2 regions of the Duganella paludis genome follow, and region 2 is predicted to be linked to the other one. Evidence: predicted binding sites of a transcription regulator. Region 2 holds the regulator's gene; the other holds the start of a gene.

Region 1 (8,457 bases), 3.2 Mb from region 2:
TGATCCCGCTCTGGCTCGCCCACCAGCCGGACAGCGGCGTTGACTTCCCTGAAGACATGGCCACGCCCAGCCACGGCGTGCTGGTGCGGCCGGCATGGCGCGTGGGCGTGCAGCCGCTGAGCGCGGCCAGCCATGTGGCCTTGCAAGTGCTACAGGATGGCGGGAATTTCGGCGCCGCACTGGATGCGGCGTTTGAACACGATGACAATTTCGACGTCGCCGCCAGCCTGCAGCACTGGCTGGCGCACGCGGTATTGGTGGACTCAGTCCTCGCGCCGGAAGGCGCGTAACAGCCTGGCTTCGCCGGTCAGGTCGCGGTGCAGCCGGCTGGCGATGGCGGTCAGTTCGATCATGCGGTCGATGTGCACGTTTTCGAAGCGTGCCAGTTCCTCGGTGGCGGCCAGCAGCGCTTCGGCCAGCTTGTTGCGGGCCGCCTGATACGGCGCACCATGATACTGGTCCGTATTCTTGAGCAGTTCTTCGGCGTTTTCGATCACCTGGCGCAGATCGTCCAGCAATCGTTCCTGGGTAGGGCTACCTGATGCAGGACCGTCCATGACGTCCCCCTGTGATCGGTCAAAAAAGTCAATATAACGGCACCTGCGCGCGCCGGTTTGCGCGCGATCAAACATCGCCTACGCCGCCACCACCATAATACGAACGTCGCCCAGGGTGACTTGCTGGCCGGCGCGGATTTTAGCGGTTTTGCGCAGCTCTTTCTTGCCGTCGACCTTGACGTCGCCACTGGCGACGATCATCTTGCCGGCGCCACCGCTGTCGCACAGCCCAACCAGTTTTAATAGTTGATTCAGTTCAACAAATTCACCGTTCAATTCGAAACTAACTTTCTGCATTTTATCCTCTGTTGCCATGATGTGAAATCGGCTGTCGGTCCGTCTTTTGGTAGTGTAGCGGCATTCCGACAGGCGCGCAGTTTACCTTATCCTCGAAAAGTAATTTGGATTGCTAGTGGGCAAAAGAAGGGCTATGCTGAACTAACTGCTGGCGTTTCAGGCAGGGCGGGACAAACCGTAGCGAGTAGCATCATGAATAAGCTTTCTCTGACTTTGGCGACATTCGGCTGGCTGGCCGCAGACGCCGCCGCATCCGATCCGTTTGCGTTCTCGCAGACTCCTCCCTTGTTTGAAAAGCGCGCCGACACGGCCCTGTTGTTCGGGGCGGCCGACCGTCAGGCGGCGCTGGCCGATTCCTTCGTCAACGACGGCGCGCGGCGCTACGCGCTGGTGGCCGGCACGCCGCGCCTGCGCTTCGGCGCGCTGCCGGACAATCTGGCGCTGCTCGATCCACTGGGACCGATGCTCAATGAGCGCGGCAAGCGTTTCCTCAGCAGTGCGGAATTCGAGCGGAAAATGGGACGCGGCACGGGCATCCTGACCATCGGCATGTTGCGCGAGGCGGGCGGTGCGCCGGGCACGCAGCACAGCATGGCGATGATGCTGAATACCCGTCCGACGACTACTTTCACTTCATTGTCGCTGGGCTATGCGATGTCGCCGCGCAGCGCCCTGATGGCGATGGCCTCGTATGGCCGCACCGCCGGCATCGGCTCGCCGGACAGCCTGTTGTCGCAGGTATCCTCGGTGCGCACGATGGCGTACAGCGTCGGTTATGTGCGGCGCCAGCTGTTCAGCGCCGACGACCGGCTTGCCTTCACCCTATCGATACCGGCCAAGGTGCGCAACGGCTCGCTGGAATTCAACGGCGCCTTGCCGCAAGCGGTCTCACCCGGTGCGGCGGCCTTCGGTACGCCCACCATCAACCTGCGCCCGACCGCCACCGAGCGCGACCTGGAATTCGGTTACACCCGGCTGCTCGGGCGTGATGGCAGCCAAGGCAGGGTGACCGGGGCGCTGATGTGGCGCATCAATCCCGGCCACGACGCCAACGCCAAGCCCGATGCGCTGATGGGCGTGCGCTACTCCTACGGTTTCTAACCCTTGGCGCCCGGCCGGGTCATGTCCAGCGGCACGATCCACTGTTCGAACTGCTCGGCCGTCACGTAGCCCAGCGCCAGCGCCGCTTCTTTCAAGGTCGTGCCTTCGTGCTGGGCTTGCTTGGCGATGGAGGCGGCCTTGTCGTAGCCGATGTGCGGCGCCAGCGCGGTGACCAGCATCAGCGAGCGCTCCATCAATTCCTCAATGCGGCCGCGATTCGGTTCGATGCCGTGCACGCAATGTTCCTCGAAGCTGCGCATGCCGTCGGCCAGCAGGCGCGCGCTCTGCAGGAAGTTGTGGGCGATCATCGGCTTGTACACGTTCAGTTCGAAGTTGCCGGAGGCGCCGCCCATGGTGATGGCGACGTCGTTGCCGAACACCTGGCAGGCCAGCATGGTCAGCGCTTCGCACTGCGTCGGATTGACCTTGCCCGGCATGATGGAACTGCCCGGTTCGTTTTCAGGGATGGTGATTTCGCCCAGGCCGGAGCGCGGGCCGGAGGCCATCCAGCGCACGTCGTTTGCGATTTTCATCAGCGCGGCGGCCAAGGTTTTCAGCGCGCCGTGGGCTGAGAGCAAGGCGTCGTGGCCGGCCAGCGCGGCGAACTTGTTGTCGGCGGTTTTGAACGGCAGGTGCAGCGCGTGCTCCAGTTCGGCTGCGATGCGGGTGGCGTATTCAGGGTGCGCGTTCAGGCCGGTGCCGACCGCCGTGCCGCCGGCCGCCAGTTGCAGCACGCCCGGCAGGGCGGCGTTGATGGCGTGTTCGGCGAAGTCCAGGTGGGCGACGTAGCCGGAGAATTCCTGGCCCAGCGTCAGCGGCGTGGCGTCCTGCAGGTGAGTGCGGCCGATCTTGACGATATCGGCGAAGGCCTGGGCCTTGGCGTGCAGGCTGTCGCGCAGCTGTTTCAGCGCCGGCAGCACGTTGTGGGCCAGCGCCAGCGCGGCGGCCACGTGGATCGCGGTGGGGAAGATGTCGTTCGACGATTGGCCTTTGTTGACGTCGTCGTTCGGATGCAGCACGCGGCGCTCGCCGCGCACGCCGCCCATCAGCTCGGAACCGCGGTTGGCCAGCACTTCGTTCATGTTCATGTTGGACTGGGTGCCGGAACCGGTTTGCCAGACGGCCAGTGGGAATTCGCTGGGGTGCTGGTTGGCCAGGATCTCGTCGGCGGCCTGGGTGATGGCGATGGCTTTCGGTCCTTCCAGCAGGCCGAGGTCGAGGTTGACGCGGGCGGCGGCGCGCTTGACGCTGGCCAGGGCGTGCACCAGTTCCAGCGGCATTTTCTCGGTGGAGATGCGGAAGTGCTCGAGGGAGCGCTGGGTTTGGGCGCCCCACAGTTGGTGGTCGGGGACGTCGATCGGGCCGAAACTGTCGCGTTCGCTACGGGTGCTCATGAGGAATCCTTTGCGGGGAATTGGGTGGTTTTAGTGTAGCGCAGTTCGGAAAAATTATCTGAGGGCTACAAAATCGGGAAAATTGGCCGTTATAGCAGTTACACTTCAGAAAATATCGCCTGACCTCGATTCATAAAATGATGCAGTACAAGCAATTAACCACTTCGCTGTGCACGTTGGCTCTGGCGTTCGGCTCCCTCGGGGCGTCGGCGGCGGAATTGGGGGACATCGCGCCGCGTTCGTATATCGGCCAGCCGCTGGCGGTCGATATCGACCTGATGTCGCTGACGCCGGAGGAGGTGGGCGGCTTGCAGGTGCGATTGGCGCAGGCGGATGTGTATCGCGGCGCCAATGTGAAGATGAATCCGGCGCTGGCGTCGGTGCAGATGGCGGTGGAGCGGCGCGGCGGCAAGCCGGTGCTGCATGTTTCCACCTCGCGGGTGGTGGATGCGGATTTTGTGCATCTGTATGTGGAGTTGGGTGTGCCGGGCAAGCAGGAGGTGCGCTTGGCGACCGTGTGGTTGCAGCGTGATCCGAATCCGCCGCCACCGCCGGCGCCTGTGGTGATGGCGGTGCCGGCTGCGCCAGCGGTGCCGCTGGCTAGCGCCATGACGCCGGCCCAAGCGGAGCAGATTGCTGCGCAGGCCAGGGCGGCGCGGGCGGCGGCAGCATCCGCTGGCACAACGCCGGTAGCTGCGGCGGCAACTAGTGCGGCGCCTGGGGCGGCAGGGCCTGTAGCGTCGACGTCGGCGACGTCGGCAGCGTCGGCAAGCGCCGCGCAGGTGGCGGCGCCAACGGCTCCGGCGCGGGATCGGATCAAGCCGGCGCCGTTGCCTTCCATGCATGAGGCGCAGGTTGGCGTGCCGGGCGAGGTGAAGGCGGCGGCGCGCAGGATTGCGGGCGTGATGGTGTCGGCGGATGGCAAGCCGATGAAACCGTCTGCCAGGGAAGAGTCTTCGGAGGTGCCGGTGGGTGTGGCGCAGGCTTTGTTGCCGCTTGCGCCGCTGCCGTTGCCCAAGGGCGTGAAGCGGCCCGCGCCGGCTTCGTGCGCGCCCACCGGGATGAGCGCCAAGGAGTGCGTGGCGCTGGATCAGCATAATGCGGAATTGTCCGGCAAGTTGGTCGAGCTGGAGGCAAGGCTGAAGGCCGTGCAAGGCGCAATCGGCGGCGCGGCGGCGAAGACCGGCGCTGCGAAGGCGACCGCTCCGGCGGCGGCAAGCGCAGCGCCAGCGTCGGTTCCCGCTCCGGCCTCGGCCCCGACTGCGGCTGCGACGCGGGCGGCGGCGGGGGCGGCGTCTTCGGCGCCCACCCCCGGCCACGCGGCGGCGGCCGCAGCCTCGGCGCCCGCAGCGGGCTCGGGCCACGCGTCGGCACTTGCTCCCGGACACGCGTCGGCGTCAGCTACAGCATCGGCGCCTGCGGCGGCTTCCGGCCACGCGTCGGCGTCGGCAGCGGCAGCGGCAGCGGGCTCCGCCCACGCGTCGGCAGCTTCGGCCTCGGCGCCAGCGAAGGCGGCTGGTGGTAAAGATGCTTCGTCCGCGCAGGCGTCGGCCAGTTTGTCGGCGCAAGGTGAGACGGAGTCGCACGCGGCGCAGGCGTCTTCCGGCGAGGCGGCGGCGAGTGGCGCGGCATCGGCTGCCTCGGCGGCATCCGTGCCGACCAAGCAGGTGCGCGTGCTGCCCAAGCTGAAGTACAAGAAGGAAAAGGAAAAACAGCCCGAGCAAGCGACCAACTACACCATCCCGCTGATCGCCGGCGGCGTCGGCCTGGTGGCGCTGCTGGGCGCCGGTTTGATCTTCTGGCATAAGAAGAGCGCCGGCCGTGGCCCGCTGAAAATCTGGCAAGGCTTCCGCAAGAAAAAAGTCGAAACGCCGAAAACCGAACCGGTCGCCGAAGACACACCCGAGGCCGCCGCATCCAACGCGTAATGCGCAATCCGAATAAGCATATAGCAGGAAGCTCTGAGTTCATTCTGGCAATATGGGGTATAGTATTTTCCCCACATTGAAAGAGCCCACCAATGAGCGCAGTAGACTACCAAGCACAATACCAAGCCTTCAAACAACTCGGCCTCAAGCTCGACATGTCGCGCGGCAAGCCGGCACCTGAGCAGCTGGATCTGTCCAACACGCTGCTGGATGCAGTGGACGGCTACACCGCCGCCGACGGCACGGACGGCCGCAACTACGGCGGCACCATCGGCCTGCCGGAAGCGCGCGCACTGTTTGGCCAGCTGCTGGATGTGCCTGCCGCGCAAGTGGTAGTCGACAGCAGCTCCAGCCTGTCGCTGATGCACGATGTGATCGTCTACGCGCTGCTGAACGGCGTGCCCGGTCATGCGCCGTGGGTGCAGAATCCTGTCACCTTCCTGTGCCCTGTGCCAGGCTATGACCGCCACTTCGCCATCTGCGAAGCGCGCGGCATCAAGATGATCAACGTGCCGATGAACGAAGACGGCCCGGACATGGACCTGGTGGAAAAACTGGTGGCCGAGGACGCCAGCATCAAAGGCATGTGGATCGTGCCGAAGTACAGCAATCCGGGCGGCGTCGTGTACTCGGACAAAACCGTGGCCCGTCTGGCGGCCATGAAAACCGCAGCGCCGGACTTCCGCCTGATGTGGGACGACGCCTATCGCTTCCACCATCTGGGCGAAGGCAAGCAAGCCGTGGCCAGCATTCTGGATGCGTGCGTCCAGGCCGGCAACCCGGACCGCGCGATCGTGTTTGCATCGTCGTCGAAGGTGAGCTGGGCCGGTTCGGGCGTAGCGGCGCTGGCGGGCTCGCCGGCCAATATCGCGTGGTGGACCAAGTATGCGGGCCTGCGCAGTATCGGCCCGGACAAGATCAACCAGCTGCGCCACGTGCGTTTCCTGAAAGACCTGCCGACCGTGGAAGCGTTAATGGAAAAACATCGCCAACTGCTCAAGCCGAAGTTTGATGCGGTGCTGGAACAGTTCGAGGCTTTGCTGGGTGACGTTGAAGGCGTGTCGTGGACCCGTCCTAAAGGCGGCTACTTCATCGATCTGGTGACCCCGGACGGCGCGGCCAAGCGCACGGTGGCGCTGGCGAAGGAAGCCGGCATCACGCTGACGCCGGCCGGCGCAGCCTTCCCATATGGCCTGGACCCGAAGGACCGTCACATCCGTATCGCCCCGAGCTTCCCGTCGCTGGACGAAATCAACAAAGCGGCGCAGGGCATCGCACTATCGCTGCGTCTGACGCTGACTGCCTAACCTTTTAGCAAGACGAAAAAAAAGCGCCGGATTCGGCGCTTTTATCTTTGGTGCTGCGGTTTTTATTGACGGGACATGCCAGGGATGTTGTTCATCCAAGGATCGGTAGCGTCGCGAATTTCGCGGTCGTTGGCCAGAATCTGTTTCAGCAGGTCGATCTTGCGCAGGCGCTGCGCACCGCCCAATGCCGGTACGCCGGTGCTCACCGCGCGCGCTTCAGCGGCGCACTGGGTTTCCAGCTGGCCCAGACTGTCCAAATCTCCCATGCGTGCAGCGGCCGCCATTTGATTGGTCAATCCGGCAATATTTTCGTACATCGAGAGAACTTCGGAAGAGGTCATAATTCCACCTGGCTTGGTTAAACGGATTACCGCATGTCCTGATTAACGTCGCCTTAAACGGGAACTTTAGGCCTTTTTGAAAAATAATTGAAAAAAGTCGAAAAAAAATCCGCCTGCAACCAAAAACAGGCGGATTCCGATGGTTTAAAACCAATCGTGTTTATTTGACCAGCTCTTCCAGGCCTGCAGACAGTTCGTCCGGCGATGGCATGTCGTCGATCAGGGCGTTGTCTTCCAGGCCCAGTTCTTCGGCCAGATCGGTCGGGTAGCAGGCGGCGATTTCGTCATCGTTCAGCTCGGCCAGCGCCACGCGCGCGCGCCAGGCCGCCAGCGACACCACGGCCGCCAAACGGTTCAGCTCGCCATTGTGGTGCGGCTCGGGGAAGGCCAGGATGGTTTCCGAGAAGGTGGTCGGGAACTTCCAGCGCTTGGCCAGTTCCGCGCCGACGTCGGCGAAGGTGTAGCCCAGCGAGGCCTGTTCCGCATCCAGACGGCGCGAGTCCAGCGGACCGGCCACTTTGTCGAGCGCCATGGCCTGTTCCGGCGCGGCCGAGTGGATCACCAGCTGGCCGATGGCGTGCATCATGCCGATGGTGAAGGCGAGGTCGGTGTTTTCCTTGGTTTTCTTGGCGATCCATTTAGCCGAGACGGCGGTGTACAGGCTGTACTTCCAGAATTGCTTCAGGTCGAGGCCGGGCACGGTCTTGAAACCGCTGACCAGGCCGGAGCTGATGACCAGCGTGCGGACGGTGACAAAACCGAGCATCAGCACGGCGTCTTCGACGGTGCCGATGCTGCGCGATACGTGATAGTACGCGGAATTGGCCAGACGCAGCAGCTTGGCGCTCAGCACCGGATCCGTCGACAATTTCTTTGCGATCTCTTCGGTCGAGACGCTGGCCTTGTCGAAACTGCTGATCAGCTCTTCCACGACTTTAGGCGCGGTGGGCAACGCAGTTGGATTCTGGAACAGGGCATCAAGTTTCATATTTATCTCCTCGTTGATAAGCGCGTTGCTATAGGCTAACTATATAGCGATTCCTCGCGTGACAGAAGAGATTTGGTGGGGAAGCGTCGCTTTTCAGTATGCGCCCACTTATACTGCGGCCATGAGCACCGAAAATATCGAAGACATTACCCAGACCACGCTGCGCCACTACGAGCAAACGGCCGAGCAATTCTTTGCCGGCACCATCGACCATGACGTGAGCCAGAACATCGCCGCCTTGCTTGATGCGATCGAGGTGGCGGCGCCGTTCCGCCTGCTGGACCTGGGCTGCGGGCCGGGCCGCGACTTGAAGGCGTTCACGGCCATGGGTCACGAGGCGGTCGGTATCGACGGCTCGGCGCGGTTCGTGGAAATGGCCCGTGCGTTCAGCGGTTGCGACGTGTGGCACCAGGATTTCGTCCAGCTCGATTTGCCGGCCGAATATTTTGATGGCGTCTACGCCAACGCCTCGCTGTTCCACGTGCCGAGCGCGGCCTTGCCGCACGTGCTGCGTGACTTGCATGCGACGCTGAAAACCGGCGGT
Region 2 (8,457 bases):
CTGGAAGTTCGCTTCGGTGGTTTGCACCGGCGTCAGGTCGGACTTGTCCAGGGTCAACGGCACCGGCGAACCGAGCTGGATCACGCCGGCGGTGTTGGACAGGTAGCCGGTCAGCTGCGCGCCCTGCGCGTTGACGAGGGTATGGCTGGCATCCTCGTGGAACTGGCCGTTGCGCGAGTACTGCACGGCGCCGTTGACCACCAGGCGGAAGAAGCCGCCGCCGTTGATCGCCACGTCCAGCGGGTTGCTGCTCGACTCCAGGTTACCCTGGGTGAATTGCTGCGCCAGCTTGGAAACCGACACGCCGATACCGGCGTTGTTGCCCGACACGCCGTTGAGCGAGTTGGCGTACAGGTCGGCGAACTGCGCCTGCGAACTCTTGAAGCCCACGGTGCTGGCGTTGGCAATGTTGTTGCCGATGACATCCAGCGATTTGGATGCGGCATTCAGGCCGCTCAGTCCTTGTTGGAACATGCTATTCCCCTATGAGGTGTGACTTGTTGGTGCTACTTGAACAATCTGCGCTTACAAAACTTCTTTCACATCGCTCATGGCGAAATGCCCGAGCGAGGTATTCAATTTGACGCCGCCACTGCCGGTCGACACGCTGGCGACCGCCGCCAGTTGCAGCGGCGTGGAGGTGACCTTGTTGCCGGCGTTGGTGGCGCTGACGGTGAAGGTGTAGCTGCCGGCGTCGGCCACGGTCTTGTCGTCCTTGGTGCCGTCCCAGGTGACCGGGTAAGTGCCGGCCTCGGCATTGGTCATGCTCATGGTGCGCACGGTCTTGCCGGCCTTGTCCTTGATTTCGATCGACACCGCCTGCGAGTCCGAGGCCAGGTCGATACCGAACACGCTGGACTTGGTGACCTTGCCGTCGTCGCCGGTCACGCTGTTGAGCTCGATGCCCTTGCCTTCCACCAGCACGCCCTTGCCGATCAGGTTGATCGCGGCCGAGGATTGCGAGGTGGTGATGTCGCTGCGCAGCGACTCCAGCGTGGCGTTGACCTTGTTGATGCCGGTCACGGTCGACAGCTGGGCCAGCTGGCTGGTCATGGCCGCGTTGTCCATCGGATTGAGCGGGTCCTGGTTCTGCAGCTGGGTCACCAGCAGCTTCATGAACTTGTCCTGGTCCGCCTGCACGCTGGTGGTGTCGGTGGTGGTCTTGGTCGCTACCGTGTTGGTGGCCGCCGCCTTGGGCGTATCGATAATGCCGCTAATAGCCATGATGATCTCGTTCTATTGTTTAGTTTTGACCGATGGTCAGGGTTTTCAACAGCAGGGTTTTGGCCGCGTTCATGGTCTCGACGTTGGTCTGGTAGGAGCGCGAAGCCGACAGCATGTTGACCATCTCGTCGACCACGTTCACGTTGGGCATGGTCACATAGCCGTTTTCGTCGGCCGCCGGATGCTTGGGGTCGTACATCATTTTCATCGGCGACTGGTCTTCCACCACCTGTTTGACGCGCACCCCGGTCGAGGTGCCGCCGTTGGTCGGCGTGGTCGCCTCGAACACCACCTGGCGCGCGCGGTAGGCTTCACCGCTGGCGCTGGTGGCGCTGTCGGCATTGGCCAGGTTGGAGGCCACCACGTTCAGGCGCTGCGCCTGCGCGCTCATGGCCGAACCCGAGACATCGAAGATTTTAAAGAGCGACATGATTAGTTCCCTGACTGTAGCGCCGCCAGCATCGACTTGATCTGGCCGTTGATGGCGGTGATCCCGGCTTCGTAACGAATGGCGTTGTCGGCGAACTGGTTGCGCTCGACGTCCATGTCGACCGTGTTGCCGTCGACCGCGCCCTGCACCACGCCGCGGTATAGCAGCGGCGTGCCGTCGGCCAGCGTACCGGCGTCTTGCAGGGGGTTGGGGTAATGCCTGGCGGCGGTGGTGTTCAGCGTCTGCTGGGCATTCGGGTTGTTCTTGTCGAGCGCCGACTTCAAGGCGCTGCTGAAGTCGATATCGCGCGCCTTGTAGTTCGGGGTGTCCGCATTGGCAATATTGGAAGCGAGCACGGTCTGGCGCGCCGAACGCAGGCTCAGCGCCGTTTCATTGAAGCTCAGGTAATTGTCTAGTTTGCTGCCGAGCATGATGCGCTCCTCTTCCACATTGGTGACAGGTTCGATGATACGGAGTTGCCACTTGTCACCATCGGCCAATAAGCCCCGGTTTTCCCATCCTATTCAAGGCTTCAAGTCCAGGCCGCCGGACTATGATGGCCACATTGAAGGGGAACCGACTATGCTCACCATGAAATCACGCTTATTGATTACCGCCGCCCTGCTCGGCGCCGCGCTGTGCAACGGCGCCGCCGCACAGGCCGGCCGCCAGGACATCGCCGCGCTCAAGGGCACGGTCGAGCAATTCCTGCAGGTGCAGGCCGGCGGCCTGCCCGGTCAAGTCACGATCACCGTGGGCGCCGTCGATCCGCGCCTGAACCTGGCCGCCTGCCCGGCGCCGCAAGCTTTCTTCATGCCCGGCGCGCGCGCTTGGGGCAAGACCTCGGTCGGCGTGCGCTGTGCGACGCCATCGGCCTGGACGGTATATATTCAAGCCAGCGTGACGGTGATCGGCGACTACGTCGCCAGCGCCGCGCCGCTGGTGCAGGGCCAACCCATCGACGCCGGCCAGCTGACCATCCTCAAGGGCGATTTGACAACATTGCCTGCAGGGATAGCCACCGACGTCAGCCAGGTGATCGGCCGCAGCGCCAATGTTTCGTTGCCGCCAGGAACTCCCTTGCGGCTTGATACCTTGCGCAGCAAGCCGGTGGTGCAATCCGGACAACTGGTGCGCCTGGTATCGACCGGCAACGGCTTCAGCGTATCGGCCGAGGCGCGCGCCATGAGCACGGCCGGCGACGGCCAGGTGGTGCAGGTGAAAACCGCCGCCGGCCAGCAAATCACCGGCATCGCCAAGAGCGGCGGACTGGTGGAGGTGGCTTTTTGAGCGAGCTGCACCACGGACCCGCTAAAGTTTACGGCCAGGCCGCCGTTACCGACTCAGATCCCGGAGTTTCGTACTCCTAGCTGAGAAGGAAATTGCTGTGAAAATTAATGACACTTTAAAGAGCACGCCAGGCTTGCCGTCGACGCCTGCGGCCACCTCCTCCACCGCGCGCGGCGCGGAGAAGGCGGCGGAAACCGCAGCGACGAATGTCGCCTCGGACAATGTGCGCCTGTCGCCGCAAGGCCAGGCGATGGCGGCCAGTTCTGCCGGCGGCGCCAATGCCGTGTTCGACACCAAAAAAGTCGAACGCATCAAATTGGCGATAGCCGACGGCCAGTTCCAGGTCAACTCGGAAAAAGTAGCGGATGGCTTGCTCGACACGGTCAAGGATCTGCTGCACTCACGAAAACGATAGGATAATCATGACCACCGTCACCCCGCTGAACAGCCTGCGCGAAGAAGAGCAAATCATGTCCACCTTGTTGGACTTGCTGCGCCAGGAACAGCAACTGCTGGTGACGGCGGAAATCGAAGGCCTGCCGGCCATCACCACCCGCAAGACCGCGCTGGTCACGCAAATGACCCTGTTGTCGGCGCAACGTCACCGTTCATTGGGCAAATGTGGTTTCCCCGCCGAGGAAGCCGGCATGGATGCGTGGATCGCCGCCAGCGGTGTAGCACGCGAGGAATCGGCCGGCCTGTGGCAGGCGCTGCTGCAGCATACGCGTGCAGCCAAGGAGCTGAACCGCGTCAATGGCATGTTGATCAACAAGCAGATGGGCCACACCCAGGGCGCGCTGCAGGCGCTGCGTCCGCCGGGCGGATCGGCCAACAACTTCTATGGCCCGGGCGGCATCTCGACCTCCCTGCCGCGCAGCCGCGGCTTCCTGGCCGGCTAAGACCTCCCCGCAAATTCTTATTGCGCCGGCGCCGTCGGCAATTCCGTGCTTGGATCGGGAATACCCGAGAGGATGGTCACCGCCACGCGGCGGTTGCGGGCGCGCCCGACCGGCGTGTCATTGGGCGCCACCGGCACGTTGGAACTGAAGCCCACGGCCGTCAGCCGCTCCGGCGCCACACCTGCATCGATGAACAGGCGCACCACGCTGCTGGCGCGCACCGACGACAGTTCCCAGTTGGACGGGAAACGCGTATTGCCGATCGGCTGGTTGTCGGTATGCCCTTCCACCTGCACATTGTGGCTGTCGGCCTTGAGCAGGCTGGCCACCGCGCGCAGCGCTTCGGTCGATTCGCTGGTCAGGCGCGCATCACCCGGATCGAACAGCACCGAGGCATTGATTTCGACGCTGACGCCGCGGCTGTTCTGCGTCACCCGCACCTTGCCCTCCTTGACCAGCGGCGCCAGCGTGGACAACAAGTCCTGCGCCAGCTTGGTCATCTGCTCTTTTTCCTTGCGCAGCAACTCGGTGCGGCGCTTCAGCGCCGGATTGGGGATGGGAAGATTGGGCACTTCGGTGTTGACCCGCTCGGCCGCGCCCTTGCCGCCGAAGGCGTCGCCCAGCGCGTCGGAAAACACCCGGTACTTGCCGATGTTGACCGCCGAAATCGCATACATCACCACAAAAAAGGCGAACAGCAGCGTAATGAAGTCGGCGTAGGAGATCAGCCAGCGCTCGTGGTTCTCCGGTTCGTCGTCGAACTTCCTGCGCGCGCGCCGGTGCTGCATCTCAGTGCTCCCGCAACAGTGTGGCGATGCGCTCGTCGATCACCCGCGTGTGGTCGCCGGTGGCGATGTCGTAGAACACCGCCGCCGCAATCTCCTGCTGGTGCACGGCCTGCGTGACGATGGCCTTGAGCTTGTTGGCGATCGGGTAGAAGAACAGGTTGGCCAGGCCGACGCCGTAAATCGTCGAGACGAAGGCCACCGCTATGCCGGAACCGAGCTTGCTCGGATCGGTCAGGTTTTCCATCACGTGGATCAGGCCCAGCACCGCGCCCAGGATGCCGATGGTGGGCGAATAGCCGGCCGCCGATTCCCAGATGCGCACCGCCTGGCGTTCTTCCGTTTCATAGGCGGTGATTTCGGTGTCGAGCAGCTGGCGCAGCTTGTCCGGCGCGATGCCGTCGACGATCAGGCGCAGGCCCTTGGTGTTGAACTTGTCCTTGGAGGCGAGCATGTAGCGCTCCAGCGACAGCAAGCCGTCGCGGCGCGCCGCCAGGTTCCAGGCGTTGATGTCGCGCGCCAGCGCGGCGCGGCTGTCGGGCGGCGGCGCGAACACCAGGCGCAGCATGCGCAGGCCGCGCAAAAAGGTTTTCATGCGGGTCTGCAGCAGTACCGCACCCAAAGTACCGATCACCACGATGGCGAAGGCGGCCGGCTGTAGCAGCGAGCTGAGCTTGCCGCCTTCGAGGCCCTGGCCGATGACGATGCCGGCCAGCGCCACCAGCACGCCGGCTACGCTGGCCCAGTCCAAGACCGCTCCCGCAGTGAGGCGCGCAGGCGCGCCACGGCTTGCGTATGCAATTGCGATACGCGTGATTCCGATACGCCCATCACGGCGCCGATTTCTTTCAAGTTGAGCTCCTCTTCATAGTACAGGCCCATCAACATTTTCTCGCGCTCCGGCAGCATGTCGATGGCGTCGATCACGGCCTGGCGGAAGTCGCCGTCGAGCAGCGAACGCAGCGGATCGGCGTCGTCGTCGGCCGCGTAGCGGTCCAGGAAGCTGTCGTTGCCGTCGTCGTCGTGGAAATCTTCGTAGTAGACCAGCTGGTGGCCGCCGCCGTCGCCCAGCATTTCCTGGTAGTCGGCCAGCGACAGCTTGAGCGACTTGGCTACTTCCGATTCGCTCGGCGGCCGGCCCAGGCGCTGCTGCAAGGTGGACATCGCCGCCTCGACCTTGCGCATGTTCTGGCGCAGCGAGCGCGGCAGCCAGTCGCTGTTGCGCAACTCGTCCAGCATGGCGCCGCGGATGCGCAGCACCGCGTAGGTTTCAAATTGCGCGCCGTGCGTTTCTTCGTAACGGCTGATGGCATCGAGCAGGCCGATCATCCCGGCTTGCACCAGATCGTCGACTTCGACGCTGGGCGGCAGCTTCGCCTTCATGTGGTGGGCCAAGCGCTTGACCAACGGCATATGCTCCGTCAGTAAGGTATCCTTGTCCGCTTTCCCTTTTACCGTATACATTCGAATAATTTTTGTCTTATTGTGTCTAGTTACGCACTGAGCTGGCTATTCCCTCCCAGCGCGAAGCGTCCCGCCAGTTGACGAAACGCGACCGAAGCACCGGCCAGCGGAAACGCATCGACCACCGCGCGCCCCAAGCGCGCAGCACGTTGCAGGTATTCATCCGCCGGCACCGACCCCATGGAAACGAGGTTGACGGCCAGGTAACGGCTGGCTGCCTGTGCCATATTATCGTATACCACCTTTGCTTCCGATTCGGAAGCCCCGGTGACCAGAATTCCGAACGGGCGGCGGCCCAGTTCCTGGTTCAGGCGCTTGATCATGCTGTAGGCAGCCTTGATCGAGGCGGCGCTGTTGGACACCTGCACCACGATTTCCGAACTGGCCATCACCGGCACCGGGAAGGCGTCGCCGTCGAATTCGCCATCCACCAGCACCATGCCGGTCTGCTTGGCCATGACGTCGAAGGCCTTGGCCAGGCGCCGCGTTTCGTCGGGGCCGGCGCGCATGGCGCCGCGTGTCATGGACACCACAGAGAACCCTTGCGGCACCGGGTGGATCACCTGGTTCAGCGCGCATTCCTGGCGTGCCACGTTCAGCAGGCTGTGGCCGCCGTCGACGCCGAGGCGCGAGGCCACGCCGTGGGCGCTGGCGCAGGCGTCGACGATCAGCACGTCGTTGCCGGCGCGGGCCAGCGAGGCGCCCAGGTTGACCAGCATGGAACCCTTGTCGTCCTGCGGCGCGGCCGACAGGAAGGTGACGATGCGGGGACGCGGCCCCGCCAGCATGCGGCGCAGGCCTTCGGCCTGGTCGAAATTAAAATTAGCCAAGATGCACCTCGCGCGCGCCGTGTTCGTTGTTGGCGTTGCTCATCAGCAGAGGCAGCTCCGCATCGAGATACTGGGTTTCGGCGACATCGCGTTTCAGCTTGAAAGCACGGTCGATCAGGTAGGCCGGATCGGCCAGGTGCAGATCTTCCGGCACGCGCTGGCCGTTGGAGACGTAGAACAGGTTGAGCTTCTGGCGGATCACCACGTCCAGCACGTTGCCGATCGCGGCCGCTTCGTCGAGCTTGGTCATGATGCAGCCGGCCAGGCCGCTGCCCTGGTAGGCGCGCACCACTTCGCTCAGGGTTTCCTGGGTGGCGGTGGCGTTCAGGCACAGCAGGCGTTTGACGTCGGAGCCGGCGCCCTGCAGCATGGAGACCTGTTCGGTCACCATCTGGTCGCGCTGGCTGACGCCGACGGTGTCGATCAGCACGGTGTGCTTGTTTTTCAGTTCCTTCAGGGCGATGCGCAGGTCGGCCTCGTCTTTCACCGAGTGCACCATCACGCCGAGGATCTTGCCGTAGATGCGCAGCTGTTCGTGGGCGCCGATGCGGTAGGCGTCGGTGGTGATCAGGGCCAGCTTGTCCGGGCCGTGGCGCATCACGCAGCGCGCGGCCAGCTTGGCGGTGCTGGTGGTCTTGCCGACGCCGGTCGGGCCGACCAGCGCGAACACGCCGCCCTGGTCGATCAGCGCGTCTTCGTTCGACATGGTTTGCAGGTTGCGGGTGAGGACGGTCTTGATCCAGCGCAGGCTGTCGGCGGCGTCGCGCTGGCTGGCCGGCAGTTTTTCGATCAGGTAGCGCGACAGGCTGGCCGAGAAGCCGGCCGCCAGCATGGCGCGCAGCACGGCGGTCTTGTGCGGTTCACGCGCTTGCGTCGCGCCCCAGGACAGTTCGGCCAGCTGGGTTTCCATCATGCCGCGCATGGCGCGGATTTCATTCATCATGCCGCTCATTTCCACGGCCGCGCTTTGCTTGGCGCTGGCGACGGCGGCTGAAACCATGGCGGCGATCTGGCTGGCGTCGAACGCCGGTGCGGCTTTCGGCTGCGGCTGCGCTACTGGCGCTGGCGCCGGCGCGGCCGCTGCTGCGGCAACCTTGGTGGCCAGCGACGAGTGCGAGGCGACTACGCGGTGCTGCGGCTGCTGCGGCAAGCTGGCGGCCGGGGCCTGGCGTGCCGGCTGGGGCGCTGGCTGGAAGGCTGGCTGGGCGGCGAATGGGGCGCGCGGGGCAAACGCTTCGTCATCGAAGCGCGGCTCGATGCGGGCGTTGGCGATGGTGGCTGGACCGAGGTCCAGCGAAGGCGCCGGTTCGGACATCGGCGAGTGCGGTGCGGGCATGGCCAGCGAGGCGGCGTCGTCGTTCGCCAGGGCGAGGATTTCGACCACGCCGTCTGACTGGCGGTTGGACAGGATCACGGCGTCGGGGCCGAGCGATTCGCGGACTTTACGCAGCGCGTCGCGGGAAGTGGACGCGGTAAATTTTTTAACGTTCATGACCGTCTCTCAAGGGAAGCATATCGAGCAGTGCGTCTTCCAG

Evidence for each region. Region 2 encodes FliA, which starts transcription of late flagellar genes. Its sites were predicted from a motif close to CTAAAGTTTNNNNNNNNNNNGCCGNTA; they were not measured.
Region 1: a site for FliA is predicted at 6,969-6,995, ahead of ACXZ1M_RS21110 (flagellar protein FliT). Genes of this name have one in related genera too.

Annotation. Positions count from the first base shown of each region.
Region 1 is NZ_CM136922.1:4,787,244-4,795,700, forward strand. It holds gene bufB (MNIO family bufferin maturase) at 1-290, shown strand, start outside; gene ACXZ1M_RS21080 (hypothetical protein) at 264-557, opposite strand; gene ACXZ1M_RS21085 (RNA-binding S4 domain-containing protein) at 636-854, opposite strand; gene ACXZ1M_RS21090 (hypothetical protein) at 1,047-1,955, shown strand; gene fumC (class II fumarate hydratase) at 1,952-3,349, opposite strand; gene ACXZ1M_RS21100 (type IV pilus assembly protein FimV) at 3,487-5,277, shown strand; gene ACXZ1M_RS21105 (aminotransferase class I/II-fold pyridoxal phosphate-dependent enzyme) at 5,370-6,584, shown strand; gene ACXZ1M_RS21110 (flagellar protein FliT) at 6,647-6,925, opposite strand; gene ACXZ1M_RS21115 (HDOD domain-containing protein) at 7,086-7,913, opposite strand; gene ACXZ1M_RS21120 (class I SAM-dependent methyltransferase) at 8,035-8,457, shown strand, end outside.
Region 2 is NZ_CM136922.1:1,545,910-1,554,366, forward strand. It holds gene ACXZ1M_RS06930 (flagellar hook protein FlgE) at 1-474, opposite strand, end outside; gene ACXZ1M_RS06935 (flagellar hook assembly protein FlgD) at 526-1,224, opposite strand; gene flgC (flagellar basal body rod protein FlgC) at 1,244-1,654, opposite strand; gene flgB (flagellar basal body rod protein FlgB) at 1,657-2,085, opposite strand; gene flgA (flagellar basal body P-ring formation chaperone FlgA) at 2,246-2,944, shown strand; gene flgM (flagellar biosynthesis anti-sigma factor FlgM) at 3,042-3,359, shown strand; gene ACXZ1M_RS06960 (flagella synthesis protein FlgN) at 3,367-3,843, shown strand; gene motD (flagellar motor protein MotD) at 3,861-4,631, opposite strand; gene ACXZ1M_RS06970 (flagellar motor protein) at 4,633-5,379, opposite strand; gene ACXZ1M_RS06975 (RNA polymerase sigma factor FliA) at 5,361-6,092, opposite strand; gene ACXZ1M_RS06980 (MinD/ParA family ATP-binding protein) at 6,122-6,922, opposite strand; gene flhF (flagellar biosynthesis protein FlhF) at 6,915-8,414, opposite strand.